Regions from separate parts of the Brotomerdimonas butyrica genome, predicted to be linked through region 1. Evidence: predicted binding sites of a transcription regulator. Region 1 holds the regulator's gene; each other region holds the start of a gene.

Region 1 (3,155 bases):
TATTTCCTTAACAGGATACCGACGAGGATAATCGAGCTGACGTCCGAGGGCATAGACAACTACCTGGGAACATATGATTACTACGTCGAAAAGAAACAGCAGCAGATCAGATCCGGCAAGAAGTACCTGGAGGAGCTGTCTGCGGGAAAACGCGCAGACGCACCGGGAAACGGGGATGCTGCAGAGGGTGCTGTATCTGATGCAAAGGCGGCAGGCGGCGGTGAGCCGGAGCTGTCTTCTGCAGAACGCAGGCGCATCCAGAAGGAAAAAGAGGCCGAGGAGCGCAGGCTGAAGCGGCACAGAGAGAAGCTCGAAAAAGAGATACAGGAGCTTGAGGATTCCATAAAAGAGCTTGAAGAAGAGCTGTGCAGGGAAGATGTGGCAAAGGATCACGTAAAGCTTGCGGAGATCAGCAAGGCGCTGACAGAGAAGAAAGACGATCTCGATGAAAAATATGAGAGCTGGCTCCAGCTGCAGGAGTGACGCGCGCCGGGCATCTGATTTTTTTATCAAAACTATTGCAATAAAAGAGTGCATACTCTATAATGATTGGGAGTTGCCGCATATATTTTCAGCGGCATAATATAGTAACGAAAAATGATATTTTGATTATGGAGGTATATATCATGACATTAGACAAGATCAAGGGAATAATAGCAGAGCAGTTAGGTGTTGATGAAGAAGACGTGAAGATGGAAACACATCTCATGAAGGATCTCGAAGCTGATTCACTGGATGCAGTAGAGATCATCATGGCTATCGAAGACGAATTCGACATCGAAGTTCCTGACGAAGACGCTGAGAAATTCCAGACAGTAAGCGACATCGTAAACTACGTGGAATCAAGAGCATAAAAAACAAAAGGTTTTGAGATGAAAAGGCAAGCTAAGATTTCCAATGCTGTGATCAAGAGGCTGCCGCGTTACAGGAGATATCTGCGCGAACTTCAGAAGAAGGGCATAGACAAGATATCATCCAGCGAGTTCAGTAATCTGACCGGGTACACTGCGTCGCAGATAAGGCAGGATCTCAACAATTTCGGAGGATTCGGCCAGCAGGGATACGGTTACAGTGTGGACGGCCTTTACGATGAGATAAGCGCGATACTGGGCCTGGATAAGCAGTACAAGATGGTGATCGTCGGTGCGGGCAATCTGGGGCAGGCGCTGGCAAACCACACGTACTACTACAAGACCGGATTCATCGTCTGCGGTATCTTCGAGATAAATCCGCGGCTTATTGGAATGAAGATCAACGATATAGAGGTCATGGACTATGACAATATCGTTGAATTTGTTGAGGAAAACGATATAGATATAGGTATCATATGTACTACCAAGGACGCCGCCCAGGAAGTTGCAGACAAGCTGTGCTTCGCAGGGGTGAGGGGTCTCTGGAATTTTGCACCGATAGACATAGAAACACCTAATCATGTGGCGCTCGAGAATATGCATATAAGCGACAGCCTGCATTCTCTCGCATACCATATGAACAGAAATCAGAGTCAGGAATAGGCTCAGGGTGTATTACATAAGAATATTGGTAAATTAAATAACCGTTTCATTATGAAACGGTTATTAATTATCACATTGATATATGTTTTTTTGAACTACTCTTCAACTGGAGCATCCACAGGACATGCGCCTGCGCAAGCACCGCAATCAATGCAAGTGTCAGCATCTATAACATACATAGAATCGCCGGCTGAGATAGCATTTGTAGGACATTCGTCCATGCAAGCTCCGCAACTGATGCATGAGTCTTTGATTACATAAGCCATTGTAAGTACCTCCTTTAAAATTATCACTAAATGACAAACTGATTATAACAAACCTTAACGAGGAATTCAAGATTAAAGTTTACGTACTTACAGGGAAAAGCGGTCAGGAAAGAGCTTTAAGACCGCGGGATCCTGCAGATGGATCGATATGGATATCATATATATGAAAGAGAAAGGGACAGTGTAATGGCAAGAGAAGATAACGGAGTACTGATCGCCGAGGGGGTAAGAGATTTTGATCTCGACAATATCTTTGACTGCGGGCAGTGTTTCAGGTGGGAAAAGACAGCTGACGGGATGTATGCGGGGACCGCTCACGGCAGAGTGGCGGTCATGGAGTATGACAGTGACACCGGAGTGCTGAAGATACACGGCGCGGATGAAGACGATTACAGGAACATATGGCATCATTATCTGGATCTTGACAGAGATTACTCGGAGATAAAGAAACAGCTCTCATGCAAAGACGAGGTGATCGCAAAGGCCATCGAATACGGGCCGGGCATACGCATACTCAATCAGGACAAATGGGAGACCCTGATCTCATTTATAATATCTCAGAACAACAACATACCTCGTATAAAGAAATGCATAAACTCGCTGGCTGAGACGCTGGGCAGCAGAGCAGGGGCGCTCGCCGGAAAGGAATTCTATGATCTGCCGTCCCCGGAAGTGCTGGCGGGAGCTTCACTGGATGATCTCGCTCCATGCCGGCTCGGATACAGAGCGAAGTATCTGATCGATACGGCGAAAATGGTAGCGGAGGAAGGTATAGAGAGCCTGGAGAGGCTGGGAACGGATGAGGTGAGCTCGGACGAGGCTTTCGATCAGCTCAGGAGGTACACCGGTGTAGGACCGAAGGTGGCAAACTGCATCGCTCTGTTTTCGCTGGGAAAGATGGACCGGTTCCCGATAGACGTCTGGGTCAGGAAGGTCATGAACAGGCTGTACGGCATGGATGAGGGCGATATGAAGGCTATGGCGGACTTTGCGGCGGAACATTTCGGAGAGTACGGAGGAATAGCCCAGCAGTATCTTTTCTATTACATAACTCACAACAAAAATCTGTGATCCGCTGAGCGAAGAAAATCAAAAAAGGTGGTTGACAAATAGCGGAAATGGCTGTAAATTATAGTTAGCACTCGGAAATAATGAGTGCTAACAATCGCCGGGGCGTCGGCAGCATTGCAGAATTGCTGCATGACAGATGCAGCGACGGCCGCGGAGTGAGCTTTGCATAAAGCTCAGACAGAGGTGCATATAAAAAGGAAAGATCCTTTTTCAAATTATATAAGAAAAATGTAAAGGAGATGACATAATGAGTATTGGAATCAAACCTTTGGGTTCAAGAGTAGTTATCAAGAAAATAGAAGCG
Region 2 (3,155 bases), on a different contig from region 1:
GTCGAACCGAGCCTTGAAACTGTGATGAGGAGCCAGGGGCTGGATATGATGTTCCTGATGATGACGAACATCGTCGAGGCGAGCACCGAGCTGCTGTGCCACGGAGAAATGGCGGAAGAGACTGCAAGGGATGCTTTCAATGTGCCGGAAGATCATGAAAAGATCGTGCTCAGGGGCATCGTGTCGAGGAAAAAGCAGTTCCTGCCTACTTTCGTGGAGGCGCTTCAGGAACTGGAGCAGTAGCATCGTATTATAAAAAACGCACCAAACTGTACATACATGTCAGTGCGGTGCGTTTTTAATTTGTCGATTTGTAGATTTTCCGGCCGGACTAGCGCTTGTTGCTCTGTCTCCAGATACCCATCTTTTCAGCGTCTTTGATGAGCTCTTCTCTGAAATCAGGGTGAGCGATCGAGATGAGCGCTTCAGCTCTTTCCCATGTAGTCAGTCCCTTGAGGATTACTTTGCCGTATTCTGTGACCACGTAATGTGTGTTAGTTCTTGTGTCCGTAACGATCGAGCCTTCTGTGAGCGTCGGCTTGATCCTTGACTTCACGTTGCCCTGCTTGTCCTTGAAAGTCGACGAGCAGCAGATGAAGCTCTTTCCGCCCTTGGAAAGATATGCGCCGAGCACGAAGTCGAGCTGACCGCCTGCTCCGCTGATGTGCTTGATCCCTGCGGACTCGGCATTTACCTGACCGAACAGGTCGATGTCTACCGCATTGTTTATGGACATGAAGTTGTCGATAGCACCGACTACTCTGATGTCATTCGTGTAGTCTACAGGTGCGCTCAGGCATTCAGGGTTGTTGTTGATGTAATCGTAAAGCTTTTTCGTTCCTGCTCCGAAAGCGTATGCCTGTCTGCCCTTGTCGATAGTCTTGCATGAACCGTTGATCTTTCCGGCCATAGCGATGTCGACGAAAGCGTCAACGTACATTTCCGTATGCACTCCCAGATCCTTGAGGTCTGACTGTGCGATCAGTGAGCCTACTGCGTTAGGCATGCCGCCGATACCCAGCTGCAGGCATGCGCCGTTAGGGATCTCCTCAACGATGAACTGTGCGACCTTTTCATCGATCTCATTCGTAGGGCCTGCGCCGAGCTCTTCCATAGGAGTGTTCGTACTCTCCACGATGTGGTCGATCTCTGAGATGTGGATCTTTTCTCCTCCCACCTTGCTTCCGAGTGCGACCGGCATGTTTTCGTTCACTTCCACGACGATGCACTTTGCTCTGCTGCACATATCAGCCATGTGTGAAGCGCTCGGTCCGAAGTTGAAATATCCGTCGGAATCCATCGGAGCGACTCTGAACATCGCGATATCTACCGGATCAGGAAGGTCTCTGTAGTATCTAGGCAGCTCGGAGTATCTGATCGGCGCATAGTACGCGATGCCCTGGCCAACAGCCTTTCTCTCGATACCTGTCATGTGCCAGCTGTTCCAGCAGAGGTGCTTCGGAGCGTCTTCGATCTTGAAGATCTCAGGGACTCTCAGCGCGATACCGCCTCTGAACTTGAGGTCGTAAAGATCCTCAGCCTTTATCCTTGCAGCCAGCGCAGCGTCGAGATCGTAAGGGATGCCGACACCCCATCCGAAGTCCACCCAGTCGCCTGACTTGACGAGTTTCACTGCGTTTTCTGCAGTTATGAGCTTGCTCTCATATTCTTTTCTTAAATTCTCCATGTTAAAATTTCCCCATTTCTACTAAAATGTTTTAATATTGATTCTCGAATTCAGGTCAATTCTTAAAATTGATACTTTATTCACAAGTATACCATATCATGGAAGCGTGATAAAGTATTTAAATAACAAAATCGCTTCCCAGCGTTTCATGCAAAGGCGCAGAGCGCGGCATGCCGGGGGTTCCGAGCGTTTCATGCAAAGTCGCAGGGTGCGGCATGCCGGGGTTCCGGTCACAGCGTCGTGACGTATCGAACAGCACATCCCGCGCATGAATGTACCGGATCAACGGCGCTTCGCATCTGCCCGCCGTACTTGAGTCTGCCGAATGCATCCGGCATCTCAGGCGTCCGAGCCGACGGCTGTGAAGCCGACCTGCAGGCGCATGCAGCATTCGAGCAGAAAGAGTTCATCGCTGTTTTTCAGCGAAAGTCCGGTCAGATCCTCGATCCTCTGCAGCTGGTACAGCAGCGTCTGCCTGTGTCTGCCCAGCCTCCTGGCAACTTCGGATATATTCTTGCATATCAGGTATGTGCGCAGTGTATCGATGAGCTGGGAACCGTGTTTCTTGTCGTATTCTACCAGTGGAGAGATTATCCTGTATGCGTTGCTCATCACTTCCTCATCGGAGGAAAGCAGCGACATCATGTTGTATATGAGCGTGTTTTCGTAGTAGTACCGGCGGCCCAGCCTGTTGTCGTTCGCACACAGCTCCTCCGCGAGCTTTGCATGAAGATAGTAATTCCTGAAATCCGTAGCCCCGTCACGGATCTCGCTGATGCCCCACGAAAAAAGAAGTCTTTTCGATGTCGAACGTAACCTTTCCTCGATAAGGTCGAGAAAATGTGCGATCTGCGTCTTGCCGGAGGCCGGTGAGACCTCGAAGTAAATGATGATCGCATTGTTGTGGTGTGTCACCATCACCTCACGGTCGAGTGAACGTGCAGTTTCGGCAAAGATGCTGCGCACTGTGTTCATGTTGGAGTCGATCCAGTTTTTCTGCCAGTCGTCCGAGCTGTTCGCGCCGAGCCGCACGCGGCCGACGATGCACGCGTACGTGCGGCCGAGGTGCAGATCCATAAGCTTTGCGGAGCGCATGATTTTTTCTGAACCGGGGTCTCCGCCGTTCGCGAGTCGCCAGATAAGATCCTCCTTTGCCATGCTCTGCGTGGTCGCGATGATCTCCTCGCGGTAGAACCAGAGAGAAAGCAGCGGGGAAAGCGTGCTCGCCAGCAGATCAAGGCTTTTCTGCGTCTTCATGCCGTCGAGGAAAAGCCATCCGTAAAGATGCCCGTTCGACTTGAGCTGCAGCGCAGTCATTTCCGCGGTCCTGCCGGAGCCGCTGATAATATTGCCGCTGCTGTCTGATATCACGATCCTGCAGCCGAGCGCCCGGTGGATTATCTGCGTTGCAGCGGCTATGTCGGAGCCGTTGAGGAAGCTTTTGAGCATATCCTCCTGCAGCTTTTTC
Region 3 (3,155 bases), on a different contig from region 1:
CTGTAGATGATGCGGCTTACGATGCGATCGCGCTTTACGAGAACACACCCGCAGAAGAGATAATCTCGACGATCAGTCAGCGCTACGACATATCAGAGGCTGACGTACAGGAGATCCTCGACGATATAGAGACGCTGAAAAAAGACCACCAGCTCTTTACAAAAGACCTGTTCTCCGGACAGGCCGGCCTGTTCAAGGAACGTCAGTCCGTAGTCAAGGCGATCTGTCTCCATGTTGCACACGCGTGCAATATGACATGTGAATACTGCTTTGCAGGCAAAGGTGAATATCACGGCGAGCAGGCTATCATGAGCTACGAAGTCGGTAAGCGCGCACTTGACTGGCTGATCGAAAACTCAGGCACGCGACGCAATCTCGAAGTCGATTTCTTCGGCGGCGAACCGCTGCTCAACTTCGACGTCGTCAAGCAGCTCGTTGCATATGGCCGTTCTCAGGAAAAGATACACGACAAGAATTTCCGCTTTACGCTTACGACCAACGGTATGCTCCTCGACGACGAGGTGATCGAATTCGCCAACAGAGAAATGAGCAATGTCGTGATAAGTCTGGACGGCAGGAAAAATATAAACGACAAGGTCAGAAGGACTCACGGAAACGAGGGCACGTACGATATGATCCTGCCTGCTTTCAAGAAGCTCGCTGACTCAAGAAACCAGCAGAACTACTACGTGCGCGGCACGTACACTCACTATAATACGGATTTTGCAGACGATATACTGCACATGGCTGATCTCGGCTTCAAGGAGCTGTCCATCGAGCCTGTAGTTGCGCCTGCAGATGCGCCTTATGCGCTTCAGGAATCCGATATACCTAAGCTGCTTTCCGAGTATGAGCGACTGGCATGTGAGATGCTCGATCGCAAACGTGAAGGCAAAGGCCGCGATTTTACATTCTATCACTATATGATAGATCTGACAGGCGGGCCGTGCATCGTCAAGCGTATCTCCGGCTGCGGCGTCGGCACTGAATACGTCGCTGTTACTCCGGCAGGCGACCTGTATCCATGTCATCAGTTCGTCGGAGACGAGAAGTTTCTGCTCGGAAATATCTACGACGGCATCACGAACGCATCGGTATGCGATGAATTCAAAGGCTGCAATGTATATTCGCACAGCGAATGCGCCGACTGCTTCGCCAAACTCTACTGCAGCGGCGGCTGCGCTGCTAACGCATATCACACGACGGGTTCGATAACAGGCGTGTATGACATGGGGTGCCAGCTCCATAAAAAGAGGATCGAATGTGCCATCATGCTCAAAGTCGCAGAGATGTGCGAAGATCTGTAGGAATTTAAAAAATCTCAAAGAATCGAAAACGGCAGTATCTCCTGATTTGACAGCAGGAATACTGCCGTTTTTTATTTTTCCAGCCGCAATGCCTGATATGATTTTTGAAATAATAATACCCCTGTTAGATATCCTCAACACGATTTCAGAAAAAAATGTTATAAATATATCACTTTTAGTGTTGACCTTCTCATATTCAAGTGATATATTTATAACATCGCAAGTGCGAAATATGTAACATCAAGGAGAGAATCATGAATAAAAAGGTAACATTAAGAGAGCTTGTTGGTGCACGTATCGTGCTGACAATTTGTATTGCAGCATATTACTGGTGCTGGGCCAGAAACAGCTGGGAAAATTATTTTTCCTCTATACAAAACTGCGTTGCAATATTTGCTTTTTGTTTTTTCTGTTTCCTGGCTATACGTGAAAAAAAATACAAGAAAGAGATCACAGATGAAATGGCGGCTGCAAATCTAAAACGTTGCGATTCGATCTGCTACAAGATCGTAACGGTATTAATCGTCTGTATCGGATTTCTGTCCGCTATTTTAAGATTTACAGTATCCCCGGAAGTGATCGGATATATGCTGGTCGGCACACTGGTACTGATGTCAATTATAAGAACTATCCTATTCTGCTATATGGATATAAAGGGGGTTTAAAATAGTGCTCGTAACTAAAATCAAAGAATATCGTGAGCAGGCAGGTTATAAGCAGAGCGAACTTGCGGAGCTTGTCGGTACAAGACGAGAAACGATCGTTCATCTTGAAAACGGCAGATATAATCCCTCCCTTAAATTGGCTATGTCTATTGCGAAAGTATTCCATGTGACCGTTGAGGACTTGTTTGAATTTGTAGATGAAGAAAAGTAAAACGTCTCCAAGTATATCAGCGATAATCCACGAAAACAGGGCGCCGCTATAATGATCATAAATCTTTATAGCGGCGCCCATCATTTTTAAACTAAAGCACTGCAATGATCACCACCAGCGCTGTCGACAGCTGAATACATGTCACACTGCAACCTAAATCCAGTCTGAAATTTGACCTATATGGATCAAAGTTCTTACAGACCTATATCTCACCCTTCCTGAACGCTTCTATCATCACTGCCGTGATGCTCATATCGTTTTTCATCTGCGGGATCTCATCTCTATGCATCCATACTGCTTCTGAAAGCTCGCTGCGATCAACTGTGACAACATCACTGCCATCGAGCGATGCGAAGAATCCCGTGATCAGTGAATCAGAAAATCCCCACGGCTGACTGCCGAAATATTTCAGATCTTTCACCTTCAACCCGACTTCCTCCATCACTTCACGCTGCAGAGCACCTTCGACCGATTCGCCTATCTCCACAAAGCCCGCGATCAGCGCCAGTCCTTTATACGGTCTTCCTGCATATCTCGTGACGAGCAGTCTGTCTCCGTCTGTTATAGCAGCCATTATCACCGGGGAAATACGCGGATACTGGATATTCCGGCATTCAGGGCATATCATCGCACGTTCCTTATCGGAATGCTCCATAACACTTCCGCAGCAGCCGCAGTACCGGTGTTCTCCATACCAGTGATCCAGATGTCTGGCAGTAACTGCTGCAAGCGCCGGCCATCTCTCATGCCTGTCATACAGTTCACGTATATCGACGTATTCCATTCCCTCGGGACTTCCTTCCGGGATCCTGTCTGCCATAGCTTTTCCCGGAATCAGGAACATCGGTGACTCATCGACTGAGAAAGCATAAACTGCCTGATCAGCAATCTCGCTGGCTTCGCCCTGCAGCTGCCCTATCACCGGCAGGCTCAGTCTGCCATTCTCATTGCACACGAGGACTTTTCCTCCTC
Region 4 (3,155 bases), on a different contig from region 1:
TTGAAGTAGCCCATGTATCTGAACCACCTACAGCTCTGTCACTTACGAGGATACCTTCGTCTGCGCCCATAGCGATGCATTCGAACAGCATAGCTTCAGCCTGCGGAGGTCCCATGGTGATTACTGTAACGTGAACATCATCAAATTTATCTTTAATCTTTAACGCTTCTTCCAGAGCATTGGCGTCATCCGGATTGAGGATACTAGGTACACCATCTCTGATCAATGTTCCTGTTTCAGGGTTGATTCTGATTTCATTTGTATCAGGAACTTGTTTTGCGCATACTAATACTTTAAAAGCCATGTTTTTTCCCTCCTAATATATTATTTACCCAGAACTGATGCGGCGATAACCATCTTCTGAACTTCTGAAGTACCTTCATAGATCTCAGTGATCTTAGCGTCTCTCATCATTCTTTCTACCGGATAATCCTTAGTATATCCGTATCCGCCGTGCAGCTGTACGCACTTAGTAGTTACGTGCATTGCAGTTTCTGCAGCAAATAACTTAGCCATTGCAGCGTTAGGACCATAAGCAAGGCCTTTGTCCTTCATGTCTGCAGCTTTGTATACGAGAAGTCTTGCAGCTTCGATTTCAGTTGCCAGCTCAGCTACTGTGAACTGAAGTGCCTGCATCTGTGATAATTTCTTGCCGAACTGCTTTCTTGCCTTCATGTATTCAACAGTTACATCAAGAGCTCCCTGTGCGATACCAAGAGCCTGTGAAGCGATACCGATACGTCCGCCGTCCAGTGTTGACATTGCAACTTTGAAGCCTTTTCCTAACTGGCCAAGAAGTCTGTCCTTAGGAATCTTGCAGTTCTGGAAGATAAGCTCAGTAGTTGAAGATGCGCAGATACCCATCTTGTCTTCTGTCTTACCGATTGAGAAACCTTCGTCACCCTTCTCAACGATGAATGCGCTGATTCCGTGATTTCCCTTTGATTTATCAGTCATTGCCATAACTACGAATACTTCTGCATATCCGCCGTTTGTAATGAACACCTTAGCTCCGTTGAGAAGCCAGTAGTCGCCCATGTCTTCTGCTCTTGTCTGCTGACCTGATGCGTCAGTTCCTGCGTTTGGCTCAGTTAAACCAAATGCTCCGAGTTTCTTTCCTGAAAGAAGATCCGGGAGATACTTTGCCTTCTGCTCTGGTTTACCATACTTGAAGATAGGCCAGCAGCAGAGTGAAGTGTGAGCTGAGCAGATAACGCCAGTTGATGCGCATACTCTTGAAAGCTCTTCAACAGTGATCGCATATGAGATGTGATCTCCGCCTGCTCCGCCAACTTCTGTTGGGAATGGTACGCCTAAAAGACCGTATTTTGCCATTTTTTCTACAGTCTCAACAGGGAATCTGTGTTCCTTGTCGATATCCGCAGCTAAAGGTTCAACCTCTGTTACGGCAAACTCTCTTACCATTTTTCTTACGAATTCTTGCTCCTTCGTTAGTTGAAAGTTCATGTACATGCCTCCTTAATTACTAATAACGTTTTTAATCATATCCTTGCTGTGTTTATCACAGCAAGTCGTTATGTTTGTAACAATCTACATTACCCATTAAAACATTTTTTAGTGGGTATTTCAAGTTGTTTTTAAGCAAATTATTCATATTTATTTCAATTATAAATTTTGCCTGTATTTGTACGGCATTTATGACAAGTTTATGATTAATGCCACACAATTCTATTTATTTTACTTCTCTTTCAGACGTCCCGTCCTGTAGGCCTTTACAAGCTCTTTGAGCTCGTCTACCTCCTGCTGGAGCTCCTTGCCGAGGTCCGTATCCTTTACGAGCATTCTCTTTTCAAGGGTCTTGACAGTTCTGATAACAGGCGAATGGAACTCCTGTGTACCATCCGGCTGAAGAGGACTGTACGGCTTGTGCTCCGCGAGCGCCATGAATCTCGAATTGAATATGAAAGTATACCCTGCTATACCGGTCTGTTTCTGATAAGCTTTTGACATACCGCCGTCGATGACTATCAGTTTGCCTCCGCCTTTGACAGGACTTTCACCATCTTTGATCTTAACAGGTACATGTCCGTTGAGTATTATCGAATTCTTCGGGTCGAGACCGAATTCCATGAGAATCTTTTCACATATGTCTTTTCTGTTTATGAGTTTGTAATACGGCACCGTATGCTCTTTATGCGTCTTCTTGTCTGCGACGAAGCATCTTTCAAAAGTCGTCATCTGATCTTTACCGAAAAGCGGCGACTTCTTGCCGAGCCACAGATACCACATAAGATCTCCGGACCTGCCTGTCTCTCCGGACTCGTCAGGACTGAAATAAGCCTTTCTGAGCTCCGAATCCAGGAAGTCCATATACGCTTTGCCGGATGCCGTCACGCCGTTTACAGTACAGTTTTCAAAATTACCGTCTTCATCCATAGGTATGCAGCCGTGGAACATCAGGTTTCCGTTCACTATAGTGTAAAGCGCACCGTGGCTGTACATGAACTTTATGTGAGCCTGCAGCTTTTCACTCTGGACAAAAGACGCCTCGAGCGCGTTGAGCACATTGACCTCGTCTTCTGTAAGCCTGTACGGATCATCCGGATCTATAGTAGGGAAGTTCGTGTCTCTGAGAGGGAAAACCCCGTCTCTGAGCTGGACAGTGCCCTTTTCATAATCGATCTTATCGAGCAGCAGACGGTTTTCCAGGCCGTATTCCGGATGTGCCATTATCCTCTGCCCCTCCACCTTGAACTGGCAGATGGAGATCGCCTTGTTCATCTTCGCAGCGAGCAGATCGTCTATCGGGTCGAACTTGTTCTCCTCGAGCTTCTTCGGCATGAAGAATTCACACGGATCATCTCCGTATATCTTCTGAGCCATCGACGCCAGCGGTCTCAGGTTGATGCCGTAGCCGATTTCAAGCATGTCGAAATTATTGTAACTGATATTCATCCTGAGAACATTTGTCATGCACGCCCAGTTTCCTGTAGCTGCGCCCATCCATACGATATCGTGATTTCCCCACTGAAAATCCACATCGTGATACTCCATCAGGAAATCCATTATCGCGTCCGGATGCGAACCTCTGTCCCATATATCTCCGATGATATGCAGCCTGTCCACCGCAAGGGAGCTAATGACATCTGTGAATGCTATTATAAAGTCCTCAGCTATGCCGCAGTCGACGATCG

Evidence for each region. The regulator Rex, encoded in region 1, represses fermentation and respiration genes when NADH is low (regulators of the CRP and FNR family bind a similar motif). The targets are predictions, from matches to a motif close to ATTGTTAANNNNTTAACAAT.
Region 2: the regulator Rex is predicted to act here: its motif matches at 1,755-1,774, upstream of OCV59_RS02745 (butyryl-CoA:acetate CoA-transferase).
Region 3: the regulator Rex is predicted to act here: its motif matches at 1,462-1,481, upstream of OCV59_RS08730 (DUF3796 domain-containing protein).
Region 4: the regulator Rex is predicted to act here: its motif matches at 1,532-1,551, upstream of OCV59_RS00265 (acyl-CoA dehydrogenase).

Annotation. Positions count from the first base shown of each region.
Region 1 covers NZ_JAOQJP010000014.1:45,960-49,114, reverse strand. The annotation lists gene abc-f (ribosomal protection-like ABC-F family protein) at 1-483, shown strand, start outside; gene acpP (acyl carrier protein) at 627-854, shown strand; gene OCV59_RS10275 (redox-sensing transcriptional repressor Rex) at 873-1,514, shown strand; gene OCV59_RS10270 (DUF362 domain-containing protein) at 1,610-1,780, opposite strand; gene OCV59_RS10265 (DNA-3-methyladenine glycosylase family protein) at 1,967-2,851, shown strand; gene OCV59_RS10260 (co-chaperone GroES) at 3,105-3,155, shown strand, end outside.
Region 2 covers NZ_JAOQJP010000002.1:308,619-311,773, reverse strand. The annotation lists gene OCV59_RS02750 (putative manganese-dependent inorganic diphosphatase) at 1-243, shown strand, start outside; gene OCV59_RS02745 (butyryl-CoA:acetate CoA-transferase) at 332-1,687, opposite strand; gene OCV59_RS02740 (helix-turn-helix domain-containing protein) at 2,027-3,155, opposite strand, start outside.
Region 3 covers NZ_JAOQJP010000011.1:46,117-49,271, reverse strand. The annotation lists gene scfB (thioether cross-link-forming SCIFF peptide maturase) at 1-1,307, shown strand, start outside; gene OCV59_RS08730 (DUF3796 domain-containing protein) at 1,562-1,972, shown strand; gene OCV59_RS08725 (helix-turn-helix transcriptional regulator) at 1,974-2,183, shown strand; gene nudC (NAD(+) diphosphatase) at 2,386-3,155, opposite strand, start outside.
Region 4 covers NZ_JAOQJP010000001.1:52,978-56,132, reverse strand. The annotation lists gene etfB (electron transfer flavoprotein subunit beta) at 1-304, opposite strand, end outside; gene OCV59_RS00265 (acyl-CoA dehydrogenase) at 325-1,467, opposite strand; gene OCV59_RS00260 (fructose-1,6-bisphosphatase) at 1,699-3,155, opposite strand, start outside.